2 linked regions of the Pleurocapsa sp. PCC 7327 genome follow. The protein of the gene in region 1 interacts with the protein of each later gene in a pairwise test. Links are inferred from orthologs where the notes say so. Each region holds a gene or a part of one and is shown on either strand. Other genes may lie near its edges.

Region 1 (8,158 bases):
CCAACTCGAAAGTCCCAATTCTCGCGATCGCCTGTTGGCACTAGTCTCGTTGCGACAATTCCCAGCCGCAGATGCAGTCCCCCTGATTAAAAAAGTTCTCTACGACGAAATCTTGCCAGTGCGTTCCATGGCAGTTTTTGCCTTGGGAGTCAAGCAGACGGAAGAATGCTATGAGATTTTGGTGAAGCTTCTAGAGACCGATCCCGATTACGGCATTCGAGCCGACGCAGCGGGCGCTTTGGGTTATTTAGAAGACGGACGCGCCTTTGAACCGCTAGTGCGTGCCTTTTACGAAGATACGGAATGGTTAGTGCGTTTTAGTGCGGCGGTTTCCTTGGGAAATCTCAAAGATATTCGCGCTAAGGAAGTTTTGCTAAAAGCGCTAGAAAGCGAGGAAGCCGTCTTACACCAAGCCGCGATCGCGGCTTTGGGAGAAATTGAAGCAGTAGATACTGTCGATCGCCTTCTCCAGTTTGCTCCTTCAGAGGATTGGCTGATTCGCCAGCGTCTGGCAGAAGCTTTGGGCAACCTCAAAACGGAAAAAAGCATTTCTGCGCTCAAATTTTTAGCCAAAGATCCTCATCCTCAAGTCAGTCAAGCGGCCACCCTATCCCTAGAGCGACTTGAAGAAGGGTCAACGGAACAATAAAGGATAACAACAGCGGTAGAATTGATAAAGTCCATTCTGACGATTCATTGAGTCAACTGATAAGAACAGCGTTTGCGAATCATTCATGGAAATTGAGGAATTTCTCGAACTGTGTGCGGGTAAATGGTTTTCTCAGCGCACGAGTTATCATCTAGATGAAACAAAAGTTGAAAATCACAAAGCAGACCTGACTGTAGAAAGACTATCCCGAGATCGACCGGAAATAATAACCCTTTGTCAGCAACATAAAATTGACCCCAGCCACACCCTAGGAGGAACGAAAACATGGTGGGATAACTCGGTAGATTGGGGAAAACCCAAGCAAAGTGGTTCTTCAGTCACGATCCTAGTTCCCGATCGCGATAATTCTCAAACCGGCCAACTTTTGTTTGCGGCAGGAATGCCTCTGACAACGATAAGCTTGGGTAGCTTTGTCTTGGGCAATGACCAAGCTTTGACTTTAATTATTGAAAAAGACAAAACGTATTTAGAAGAACGCCTCTGGTTTGCCAGTCCCAATTTACGGTTGAGAACTAGCTTGGTGAAAAATGCTCATGGCTTCAGTCGAACCGCTTTTTATTCAGAAATTCGTAAAATTCCCCCTAAATCGACATAATTATATCGATCGCTAAGAATTTTACCAAAATCCTTTTCTTCCCGTTGGCATAATGGTCGAGCGATTCGTTTTTGCATAAACGAGTTGCTCCTCTGTTACTTTGGCGTTAGTAAGATTTGCCCCGCATAAGTTTGCTCCTTTCAAATTGGCATAAGTCAAATGGGCAAAACTCAGATCGGCTCCTCGCAAATCGGCACCTTTAAGATCGGCATAACTTAAATATGCCCGACTCAAATTCGCATTTCGCAAATCGGCATGAGTTAAATTGGCATGACCAAAATCCGCGTTCGCCAAATTTGCCCTTTGAAAATTGGCTTGGTTCAACTGGGATTGATGAAAAATCGCACCGGGCAAGCTAGCTCTGCTTAAATTCAAGTTATTCAGCTCTTGCTGAGCAAAATCTCGCCTGCCATTTTTATAACCTTCTACAATGCTGTTAGCATCTAATTTAGGTACGGGTTTCTTAGAGGCTGGTGATTTTGACGGACTAGCCAATCGATTTTTGTCGATGGCATAGTTACTAGACATTTGATAGTTGAGAGCGGCAGAGAAATTCGATCCAGCTGCAGCTTTACTAGGAAGATTAGGGGTAGGTGGATTGGCACTCGTCCGAGTAGCGCGATCGATGCGAGTGCGATCGCCCATTCCTATTTTTGAGATGGGTGTAGTAGCCAGAATAGCAGAATTGCCCGTTCCTTTCTCTAAATTGGGTGCATTAATCATGCTCTGCGCCAAACTCTCGCTATAGGGAACCAGTTCGAGCGCTTGTAGCACTTCGTTAGCAGTTTTATAGCGGTGACGAACAGACACCTCCAGCATCGTTTTCAATACTTTAGCAAACGACTCGCTTACCGTTATCCATCTTTCCCAGGTAATTTCTCCGGTAGTCGGATCGGTGCCTAAATCTTTAGGAGATTTGCCAATGAGTAAATAAAGACAAGTCACGCCAACAGCATAAATGTCGCTGGCAAAAACGGGACGCATTGCCATCTGTTCTGGTGGGGCAAAACCTGCCGTTCCAACGGCAAAGGCCGTGAAAGCCGTCTGAGTAGACGCACTGTTGGCCACTGAGTTGACTTGATTGGTCACTGCCCCAAAATCGATCAAGACGAGTTGGCGATCTTCTTCGCGGCGGATGATGTTAGCGGGTTTGATATCCCGATGAATCACTCGTTGGGTATGGATATATTGTAGGATGGGTAAGACTTCGCTCAAAAACTGTCTAACTCCTGCCTCGCTGAAGGGACCGTTCTTTTTGACTTCTTGATGAAGGTTGTGTCCCTTAACGTATTCTTGGACTAAATAAAACTGCTGCCTGTCTTCAAAATAGTCTAGCAATCTGGGAACCTGCGGGTGATTGCCAATTCTGCCCAAGGTTTCCGCTTCTCGCTCGAAAAGCTCCTTTGCCATTTTGAATAAGGCAGGGTCGTCAGTCGAGGGGCGCAGTTGTTTGACGACGCACCAGGGTTTGCCGGGAAGCGAGAGATCGACTGCGACAAAGGTTGCTCCAAATCCCCCTTTGCCTAAGATCCCTAAAACTCGGTAACGTCCGCGTAAGATCAGACTGGAGCCACAAGCTTGACAAACCTCGGCATTTTTGGGGTTTTTCGGTTGAGAACAAGAGGGATTTACACAATAGCTCATTCTGGATCGCCGTTATCGCATCGAGTGCCGAATTTCAGTCGTTGCTTGCAACTGACAAGACTAAGATACTCTCTCTTTATAAAGAGTTCCCCGAAATTTACTTAAACTAACAATTCAAACGTCAAAATTATCATTTGACGCATTTGGCGAACTTAATCAAGTTACTGCCAATGACTTGCTAAGTTTTGTCGAGTTTTTGCAATAAATAATCTTATTTTATTACATCGAGTGTTTTTTCTCGATGCTTTTGCCCAATTCATGAAAATCTAAATCGATCGCTCACCAGTTTTTATTCACAGATAGCCATTTTTGTCAATACCAAGCCTTGCGATCGGCAAACCCCTAAAACCGGAAGATCCAATCCCTGTTAATATTAGTTAAAATTGAAAAAAATATAGCCATAACTATTGCTAGATAGGTCAGTTCATGACTTCAGGAATCGCTGTAGAGAAAAAAAAGTTAGAAAAACCCCCTTTAAAAATTCATTATTTGGGCGATCGCGTCCTGCGCCAGCCTGCTAAGCGCATTGCTAAGGTAGACGACAGCGTGCGGCAACTCGCCAAAGAAATGCTGCAAACCATGTATAGCTCTAACGGCGTCGGTTTGGCAGCTCCTCAAGTCGGCATTCACAAACAATTAATCGTTATCGACTGCGAACCAGATAATCCCGCCAATCCTCCTCTGGTTTTAATTAACCCGCAAATTACCAGCTACGGGAGCGAATTGTGCGACTTTGAAGAGGGGTGTTTGAGCATTCCCGGCGTGTATATGGATGTCACTCGTCCAGAAACGATTGAAGTCTCGTTTAAGGACGAACAGGGACGACCTCGCAAGCTTAAAGCATCGGGATTTCTTGCTCGCGTCATCCAACACGAAATGGATCACCTCGAAGGAGTTCTGTTTGTCGATCGCGTCGAAAATAGCTTAGCATTGACAGAAGAATTGAAGAAGAACGGCTTTTCGCTTGGGGCGGTTAAGTCTATCTCGCACTAGGAGTAATAACAGTGACACCGAAAAGCGGCGTATTTTTATTGGGTTCTTGTATTGCAGCGATCGCTGGAGTGGGTTCGGTCTTTGAACTGTCTTCAGGAACGCCAGAACTAGGAAATGTCACGACCGGAATTATTCTAGCGGCGAGCATTCCTTTAACCGGATTGTTCTTTTGGGTGGCTGTTCGAGACACGAGAGCTAATCTGAAATAAAAGTTACCGAAAAGCGTTGTTGAATGCCTCTATCTTTTCAGCCGGTGAGAGGGCGCTTAAAGTGCCGGATTTACTTCGGCACCAAGTCCCCCATGAAAACGAGCAAGCGTTCAGTTCGTTATCTACCCTACCAGTTCGGTTTAACTTATTCTGCTCCCTCGATCGGCGCAAATCCCTGACGTTGGATATTCTCAGTAATATGGCGTGGTTCGAGGAATTGCAGTAAGTAATCGGGACCTCCGGCTTTAGAACCGACTCCAGAGAGTTTAAACCCGCCAAAGGGCTGTCTGGCGACGATCGCGCCCGTAATCGTTCGGTTAATATACAAGTTGCCGACTTCAAATTCCTCGCCAGCCCGTTTAATGTGGTCGGGAGTGCGAGAATATAAACCACCCGTGAGGGCGTAATCGGTTCCGTTAGCAACCTTTAATGCCTCATTAAAATCTTTTACCCGTATTAGTGCGACTACGGGCCCAAAAATCTCTTCTTGGGCAATAATTGCCGTGGGAGAAACATGGGTAAAGATAGTAGGACCGACGAAATAGCCGTTTTCGGGAGAATCCATTTCTAGGGCAACTTCGGCTTCCTGTTTGCCTTTGGCAATGTAGTCCCGAATGCGCTCGCGTGCAGTTGCGTCGATAACTGGACCAACTTGGGTGCTGGGTAAATCTGCCGCACCGATATTGAGCGATCGCGTGGCTTCGACAAACCGTTCCACAAAGGCATCGTATACGGAATCGAGAACGATAACCCGCGAACAAGCCGAACATTTTTGCCCGCTATAGCCAAACGCCGATTGCACCACGCCAGCTACCGCTTGGTCGAGATCGGCACTTTCATCGACGATAATGGCGTTTTTCCCGCCCATCTCGGCTATGACTCGTTTGAGATGTTTTTGTCCGGGTTGGAGTATGGATGCGTCGGCATAGATACGACAGCCTACCTCCCGCGATCCCGTGAAGGCGATTAAATGAATGTCGGGATGCTTCACCATGTAAGCGCCTACTTGAGAACCTTTGCCAGGGACAAATTGAAAAACTCCTTTAGGAATTCCTGCTTCTAGGAGGATTTCGGTTATTTTAGCGGCAATGACGGAGGAAGTTTCGGCGGGTTTGAGTAAGGTACAATTGCCAGCGACCAATGCAGCTACCGTCATTCCTGTAGCAATGGCGATGGGGAAATTCCAAGGAGAAATGACCACGGCAACGCCTCGCGGTTGATAAAGGTAGCGGTTAGTTTCTCCGGCAACGTCAAAATTGTGCCCCAGATCCAACCGTTCCATTTCTTTGGCATAGTAGCGGCAGAAATCGATCGCTTCCGAGACTTCCGCATCGGCTTGTTGCAAGACTTTTCCCACTTCTAAGCAGATCCAAGCGCTCAATTCGTGGCGACGTTGTTCCATTATTTGAGCGGCTTTGCGCAAAATTCCTGCTCGCACTCTAACAGGAGTCTTCTTCCAGGCGGGGAAAGCAGCTTTTGCCGCCTCTATCGCACTTTCGGCTTGTTCGACAGAAATTAAGCCAATTTTGCCGACAATCTCGCTGGGATTCGACGGATTGACCGAATCGATCGCTGTCTCAGTTTGGACATATTCCCCATTAATCAGAGGTAAATAGGTTTTCCCCAAGGAATTGCGAACTTTAACTAAAGCTTGTTTGGCTGCCTCGCGCAATTCGGCGTTAGCATAATCCGTATCGGGTGCGCCAGGGAAAGTCTCTTCGTCTTTCCGTCTTTCCGTCCCCCCCTCTCTAAAGACGGGTGGGGCGATCAATTCTTCAACGGGACGTTCTTCCAGACTTTGTTTGAGGAAAGAACTGTTTGCCGTATTCTCCAGCAAGCGGCGAATCAAGTATGCCATGCCAGGAAGAAGTTTTCCGTAGGGTGCATAGACTCGTACTCGATGACCGCGTTTGATTAAAGCTTGTGCCAAGCGATCGCCCATTCCGTAGAGAACTTGCATCTCGAAGCGACGACGAGGAATTTGGAGAGTTTCGGCAATGGCACAGGCTAATGCCTGCGATCGCACGTTATGGCTGCCGAGCGCCGCATATAAATATTCGTGGTTTTCTAGCAATAACTGGGCTAAACGCTCGAAATTAGCATCAGTAGCAGCTTTCTCGTTGTATACTGGCTGCTGCCAATGACGCTGGAGGGATTTAATCGTTTCTTGATCCCAGTATGCCCCTTTGACTAAGCGAACCGTTACCGGGTTGCCCCGTTTCTTTGCCCATTCGATGACATCTTTTAAATCTTGTTCCGAGTCGCGTAAATAGGCTTGTATGGTAATTCCGATATCGGTACGGGTGCGAAACTCCTCTTCGAGTAACAATTCTTTGAGAATGGCAAGGGTCAAATCTTTGTAGACATATTGTTCCATGTCGAAGTGAACCGCTACCCCTAATTCCTTGGCGCGACGGAGAAGGATGCGAATGCGATCGCAAACTTTTTCCTGACTTCCCTCTGGATCGATAGGATCGAATTGGGAGTAAAAAGCTGTTAATTTCACGGACACTTGAACTTTTGGGAGCGGTTCTCCGTCTGCTTCGTCAATTTCTGGCACTTTCGACCATCTTTGCGCTTCCTGGGCTAGTTGTTCCATCAAATCCAGATAGCCTTGCAGATAGGCTTTCGCTTCTGCCTCTGTAATGACGGCTTCTCCGAGTAAGTCGATGGTAAACGCCATCTTTTCTCTACGCAGGCGATCGATAGTCTTAATAACCTGTGGAACGGTCTCCCCAGCAATATATTTAAAAGCTAGTGCTTCTACTGCTTTGCTAATCGTTGCGGCTGCTAATTGAGCCGGAGCAGAATTGGGATCGGTGAAATTGAGTATGCCTTTCAGTGCCGACGGAAGTTCTACCGATTCTTCTCCTAAGTACTGTTGCATGTGGCGGGCGATTTCGGCATTACTGCGCAAAGCCGGCAAACAGTCGATGAAGCGAAATAGTTGAACCCGCAAGCCAGGATTGCTCATTGCCCAGTCGAGAAGTTTATCGTCCCAGCGCATTTGGTCGCGTACCTGTGCCCAGAGAGAACGCCTCTCCCGCGTCGATGCTAAAAGCTGTCTGGCGATCTCTTGAGTTTTCGCTTCATAAGCTTGATTAGAATTTACTTGAATAACCACAGTTAATTAACTCCAATTCCGAGCGAGGCTTTTTAGTAAGGCTGACTAGGTTATTAGAATGTTCGATCTTTGATGTTTTAATCTAAGAAGCTCAAATATATTAATTTTAGCATTTAGAGCCATCGAAAAATTGACAATTGCAAATGGACAATTCCTAAGAAATTATATTTATTTACGGGATTGACTTTATATTAGTGCTGATTGTTAATTAAAGTAATTTTTTTCTTTAAAATCATAGAAAATTTCATTGTCAATAACAATTTATTCTATTTTGATTAAAGTTAGAAATAGAACCAGAATAAGCGTTCTAATCGAGTAGTGAGTGCAAAAGAGCTGTTACTCTTTTGGGCGCTTCGCGTCTTGAAAAGCAATAGTTGTGAGCTTCGTATTGCTATAGAAGAATAATTAAAGCGATCGCATTTCTCGTCCTAAATCTAAAAAAATCGCCCTCACCCCCAACCCCTCTCCCAGAGCGGGAGAAGGGCTTTCAACTTAAGACTTTTGCCTGAAGTCCTTTCGCTCCTTGTGGGAGAAGGGATTTCAGGGGTGCATCGCGATTCGCCCTTGCAAATAATTCCAAACCAACCAAATAGTATTATTCAATTCCCAACAAGCTAACTAACAAAGCTTTTTGGGCGTGCATGCGGTTTTCTGCCTCATCCCATACCCGCGATTGCTTGCCTTCAATGACAGCTTCAGTAATTTCCTCTCCTCGATGGGCAGGCAAACAGTGCAGTACGATCGCATCCGAATCCGCATGAGCGAGAATTTCTTCGTTAACTTGGTAAGGTTGAAACATGGGAATTCTCGACTCAGCTGAAGCTTCTTGTCCCATACTTGCCCAAACGTCAGTATAAACCACTTGCGATCCTTTCACTGCCTCAATGGGGTCTTCAGTAATGATAATTTCCGCCCCGTCTACT
Region 2 (5,502 bases), 1.8 Mb from region 1 along the record:
CAATTTTATCGATTTCGTCGATGTAGATAATTCCCCGTTGCGCTTCTTCTACATCTAAATCTGCTACCTGTAGCAGACGCAGTAGAATATTTTCTACATCTTCTCCCACGTATCCCGCTTCGGTGAGGGTAGTGGCATCTGCAACCGCAAAGGGAACGTCGAGAATTTTCGCCAGCGTTTGCGCGAGTAAAGTTTTGCCCGAACCCGTCGGTCCGATGAGCAGGATATTCGATTTTTGTAGCTCTACGGGGTCGTCTATAATGCCGCTTTTTCTGGCTTGAGAGACGCTGAGACGCTTGTAATGGTTGTAAACGGCGACCGAGAGAATTTTTTTGGCGTCGTCTTGTCCGATAACGTATTCGTCTAGGTATTTTTTGATTTCTCTCGGTTTGGGAATGCGATCGAAGTTGAGACGATCTCGATTGGCGCGTCGTTTGGCAGGATTCTCCTCCGACCGAGGCACGGACGAGGAAACCGAATTGGAAGCGTCCACCAGTTCCTCGTCTAAAATTTCGTTACATAACTCAACGCATTCGTCGCAGATGTAGACTCCCGGTCCGGCAATGAGTTTGCGTACCTGTTCCTGGGATTTTCCGCAGAACGAACATTTTAAATGGGAGTCGTATTTAGACATATTCATTTTAGTGATGTAACGGGAATGGTTGGATCGGAAAGGGTCGGGCGAGAGATAACGCGATCGATCAGACCGTATTCTTGGGCTTCTTGAGCGGACATGTAGAAATCGCGTTCGGTATCGGTAGCAATTTTCTCGTATGGCTGACCTGTGTGGATAGCAAGAAGTTCGTTTAGCCTTTGTTTCATGTAGAGAATTTCTCTAGCCTGAATTTCGATTTCTACGGCTTGTCCTTGGGCGCCGCCGATAGGCTGATGGATCATCAACCTCGCACTGGGCAAAGCCATGCGCTTTCCTTTGGCACCGCCCGATAGCAAAAACGCGCCCATACTAGCAGCTAATCCGAAACAAATGGTAACGACATCCGGGCGAACTTGCTGCATGGCATCGTAGATGGCAAAGCCTGCGTACACCGATCCTCCAGGGGAGTTGATGTATAGCTGGATGTCTTTTTCTGGATCTTCGGCATCTAAATATAACAACTGTGCCACGATCGAATCGGCAACCTTGTCGTCAATTGGGGTTCCCAGAAAAACAATCCGCTCTCTGAGCAGTCGCGAGTAGATATCAAAGGCTCTCTCTCCCAATCCAGACTGTTCCACGACCATGGGAATAACGTTCTCAATGTCGTTGGGACTTTGAGAGTAGATATCCCAAGAACAATAGCTGGTGATTGAAGATTGGTGCGATCGCGATTGAACCATAAACTTAGGAGCTAAGCTCGAAGCAAAAATTTGTATCTTAACTAAAGGTGATTGACTTAGTGCCTCTGGTTTTTTAGATAAGAAGACCGAACTAACCAATTTACCTTCTGACAACATTATGCCTTAAGCGATCGCGAATTGGGTATAACCGGAAAGGATGAAGGAGATAGGAAGGATGTACGAACCCAACACGTCGCGGAGGCGCGCAGGCGGGAAGGAATTCTCCTGCGTCCGCTCTTGAAGCGCCGTTCTCTACTCCTAACCGATCCATCTTTTATATCCTTCATTTCAATTCCTTTTTTTATTCTTCTTTTTATTCTTCCTCTGTCTGGGTTGAGGCTGCTTCAGTTCCCTCTTCTTCGGATTTTGCTGCTTCTTCAAGCGTTCCTTTGGGAACTAATTCTACTGTTGTTTTTTCTTCAAGCCAATCGAGGGTTTTTTCGACGAGCAAGTCTTCTTGTACCATGTCTCGCAAACGCTCTAGATCGATCTCGCGATCGCTAAATTTTTCTCTGAGTTCTTTAATCTTGGCTTCTACTGCTTCTGCTTCCGATTCGATCGATTCGACTTTGGCAATTTCTTTAAGGATTAGGGTTTGTTTGAGGCGCTCTATAGCTTCAGGACGAGAATTTTCCCGCATCCGAGGAATGCTCTGTGCATTGAATAGCTGCTTGATATCAACGCCAAGCTGCTGCATCTGCATTGCCGTCTGAGTCAGAATCGCGTTAACTTCTTCCTGAATCATCGTATCCGGCAGATCGACCGTGCAGTTTTTGAGCAATTCTGCTATGATTGCCGAACGGATGCTGTTTTTCGTTTCTTGTTTGGCTTTTTCTCGATATTGTTTCTCCAGAGATTCCCTTAGCTGTGCCATCGTCTCGAATTCGCTTACCTCTTGGGCAAAGTCATCGTCTAACTCTGGCAGTTCTTTTGCTTTGAGTTCTTTGAGGGTAATGCTAAAGATGACGGCTTTTCCGGCTAAATCTTCTCGCGGATAATCTTCTGGGAAAGTTACGGAAATTTCCTTAGTTTCCTCCGGCTTCATGCCGACAATTCCTTCGACCATTCCCTCGATGAAGCGTCCTTGCTCCATTTCGACTTTTAAATCCGTTCCTTGAACGCCTGGAATGGGTTCGCCTGCTTCTCCTGACTCTGTAACTGTGCGTCCTTGATAGTCAACAATTGCTACGTCTCCCATTTGTGCCCCACGTTCTTCGACGGGAACTAGAGTCGCTTGCTGGATGCGGCGTTGTTCTAGCCAATCCTCGATTTCTTTGGGATCGTAAACGCTCTCTTCTGCTTTCACTGTCAGACCTTGATACTGTCCCAGTTCTACTGTTGGCGGTACGTCAACGGAGGCAGAGAAAGTCAATGGTTCTCCAGGTTCGTATTTTTGAATTAATTCGTCAAAATTTGAGCGTAATTTGTAATTTCCTAGCGATTCAATCGATTCTTGCTTTATTGCTTCTTCTAAGGCTTTTTGAACAATCTCTTCTAAGGCTGCTGCCTTGATTTGCTTCGAGCCGATTCTTTGCAGCAGCACTTGACGAGGAACTTTTCCCTTGCGAAACCCAGGAATGTTCGAAGAGCGAGCAAGGTTTTGTATCACTTTTTCGTAGGTATTTTTCGAGGTTTCAGCCGAAATTTCGATTTCCAAGCCAATTTGACTGTCAGGAAGTTTTTCCTGGGTTACTTTCATCGACGTTCCTAAATTTAGACAACTACAATAACTGTTTCGGAATTGACGAGCGGCGATCGCGTTAACGAATTAAATAAACAAACACCGCTCGTGATATCCTAGTGAGGCAACTATCCATCAAACAAGGCAGGAAAGTCGCATTGGCGTTTAGCCTTGCCTGATGGATTTCTTGTGTCGCTCTATTCACCTATTTGATAATAGTACACTCAAAGATATCTCATTGTGGCTAGATTAAAGTTTTCTAGATTGTTAAGATAGCGAAGATCGGTTGGCAAGAACAGAGAAACTTTGAGGCAAAATGAAAACAGCTATCTCAAGCGACCCCGACTTAAAAAAAATTAATTAAATTTTTTTAAGAAAGACCCTCTCTAGAGATTGAAGAAAATTAAAGCATTAAAATCCGACTACAAGAGATGCGATCGCTAACAAGTGGAGAAAAAAATTTGTCACACAGAGTCAATGTCGCCATTCTTGGCGCAACGGGAGCAGTTGGTACAGAATTACTCGAACTTTTAGAAAGTCGTCAGTTCCCAGTTGCCAACCTAAAACTTCTTGCTTCGCCTCGTTCGGCGGGAACAACTCTACCGTTTAGGGGAGAGAATCTTCCCGTCGAGGCAGTAAGCGAGGATTCCTTCCAAGGCGTAGATATCGTATTAGCCTCTGCGGGCGCTTCCACCTCCAAAGCTTGGGCAAAAACGATTGTTGAATCAGGGGCAGTAATTATTGATAACTCCAGCGCTTTTCGCATGGATTCCCAGGTGCCTTTAATCGTTCCAGAAATTAACCCAGAAGCTGCCGCCCAGCATCAAGGCATCATTGCCAATCCCAACTGTACGACAATCTTAATGGGAATGGCAATATTTCCCCTCCACCAAGTCCAGCCAATCAAACGTATCGTAGTATCTACCTACCAATCGGCTAGCGGTGCGGGTGCGAGAGCGATGGAAGAGTTAAAAGCCCAAGCGAAAGCGATTCTAGAAAACCAGACTCCCTCGACGCAAGCTTTTCCTTATCCTTTAGCATTTAATTTATTTCCTCACAATTCTCCCCTCAACGAAGAAGGTTATTGCGAGGAAGAGATGAAAATGATTCGAGAAACTCGCAAGATTTTCAACGTACCTCAGTTGCTAATTACGGCAACTTGCGTTCGGGTTCCCGTACTCCGCGCCCACTCAGAAGCGGTTAATCTAGAATTTAGTCGTCCATTTGCGCCACAGCAAGCCAGAGAAATTCTCGCTTCGGCACCGGGAGTAAAACTGGTAGAAGAGTGGCAGGCAAATTACTTTCCGATGCCGATTGATGCAACGGGCAAAGATGAAGTGTTCGTGGGTCGAATTCGTCAAGATTTATCTCATCCTTGTGGGTTAGAATTGTGGCTCTGCGGCGATCAAATTCGCAAGGGAGCAGCCTTAAATGCGGTGCAGATTGCCGAATTATTGATCGAAAAAAATCTTCTCAAATCATCGACTTCAGCAGTTTCTGTTTAGCCAGAAAGTTTATTGACTACTATTAATCAACCCAAAATTCAAAATCGAATGAACGATCGCAACTTTGGACGAGTAATCACCGCGATGGTGACTCCTTTTGACGAACGGGGCAATGTCAATTATGAAGTCGCCGAAAGATTAGCCGATTATTTAGCGACTCATGGCAGTGATGGATTGGTCGTCTGCGGGACGACTGGCGAATCGCCAACACTGACATGGGAGGAAGAATATCAACTCTTTCAAGTAGTCAAAAAAGCCGTTGGCGACAGGGCAAAAATCATTGCCGGAACGGGATCGAACTCGACCAAGGAAGCAATTGAAGCTACTAAAAAAGCAGCCGAATTGGGTTTGGACGGTTCCTTGCAGGTCGTGCCATACTATAATAAACCTCCCCAAGAAGGATTATACGAGCATTTCCGGGCGATCGCGCGGGCTTGCCCCGACCTACCTTTGATGCTCTACAATATTCCGAGTCGCACGGGACAAAATCTTTTGCCAGAGACAATTGCTAAATTGGCAGAGATAGAGAATATTGTCGCTGTCAAAGAAGCAAGCGGGAATCTAGAGCAAGCCTGTCAGATTCATCGCCTGACCCCTCCCTCATTTGCTATTTACTCAGGCGATGATTTTCTTACCCTTCCCCTACTCACCGTAGGAGGAGTCGGCGTAGTCAGCGTGGCGAGCCATTTGGTAGGCGAGCAACTGCAAAAGATGATACAAGCCTTTGAAACGGGCAATGCAACGCTTGCAAAAGAGATTAACATCAAGCTCTTTCCTTTATTTAAAGTGCTTTTTTGTACGACTAATCCCATTCCTGTCAAAGCCGCGTTAAACTTAAAAGGCTGGCAAGTTGGAGGGCTACGACTGCCTCTTTGCGAAATATCACCTAATTTAAAACAAAATTTAGAAGGCGTTTTACAAAGTTTGTCTCTAATCTAATCATGTTTTCTCAGATTCTGCTCTCAAGTTCTCTGGAAA

What was found. The genes of interacting proteins can lie anywhere in the genome.
Region 2: the proteins of def (region 1) and PLE7327_RS04820 interact in binary tests that used the Escherichia coli proteins (3 or more experiments, as listed by UniProt). The link is inferred for Pleurocapsa sp. PCC 7327 from one-to-one orthologs.

What each region holds. Positions count from the first base shown.
Region 1 is NC_019689.1:2,905,297-2,913,454, reverse strand. Bases 2,306-5,118 are described here. They hold def (peptide deformylase), read left to right. Parts: upstream 2,306-3,335; coding sequence 3,336-3,902; downstream 3,903-5,118. Other genes in these bases: pruA (L-glutamate gamma-semialdehyde dehydrogenase), read right to left, coding at 4,257-5,118; PLE7327_RS12965 (hypothetical protein), read left to right, coding at 3,914-4,111; PLE7327_RS12975 (pentapeptide repeat-containing protein), read right to left, coding at 2,306-2,909. Outside these bases: PLE7327_RS12985 (HEAT repeat domain-containing protein), read left to right, coding at 1-649; PLE7327_RS12980 (phycobiliprotein lyase), read left to right, coding at 735-1,265; more of PLE7327_RS12975, read right to left, coding at 1,287-2,305; more of pruA, read right to left, coding at 5,119-7,235; argF (ornithine carbamoyltransferase), read right to left, coding at 7,831-8,158. UniProt on the Escherichia coli protein: Removes the formyl group from the N-terminal Met of newly synthesized proteins. Requires at least a dipeptide for an efficient rate of reaction. N-terminal L-methionine is a prerequisite for activity but the enzyme has broad specificity at other positions.
Region 2 is NC_019689.1:1,081,152-1,086,653, forward strand. What follows is about bases 2,673-5,502. They hold PLE7327_RS04820 (aspartate-semialdehyde dehydrogenase), read left to right. Parts: upstream 2,673-3,480; coding sequence 3,481-4,524; downstream 4,525-5,502. Other genes in these bases: tig (trigger factor), read right to left, coding at 2,673-3,037; dapA (4-hydroxy-tetrahydrodipicolinate synthase), read left to right, coding at 4,573-5,463. Outside these bases: ATP-dependent protease ATP-binding subunit ClpX, read right to left, coding at 1-634; ATP-dependent Clp endopeptidase proteolytic subunit ClpP, read right to left, coding at 637-1,338; more of tig, read right to left, coding at 1,652-2,672.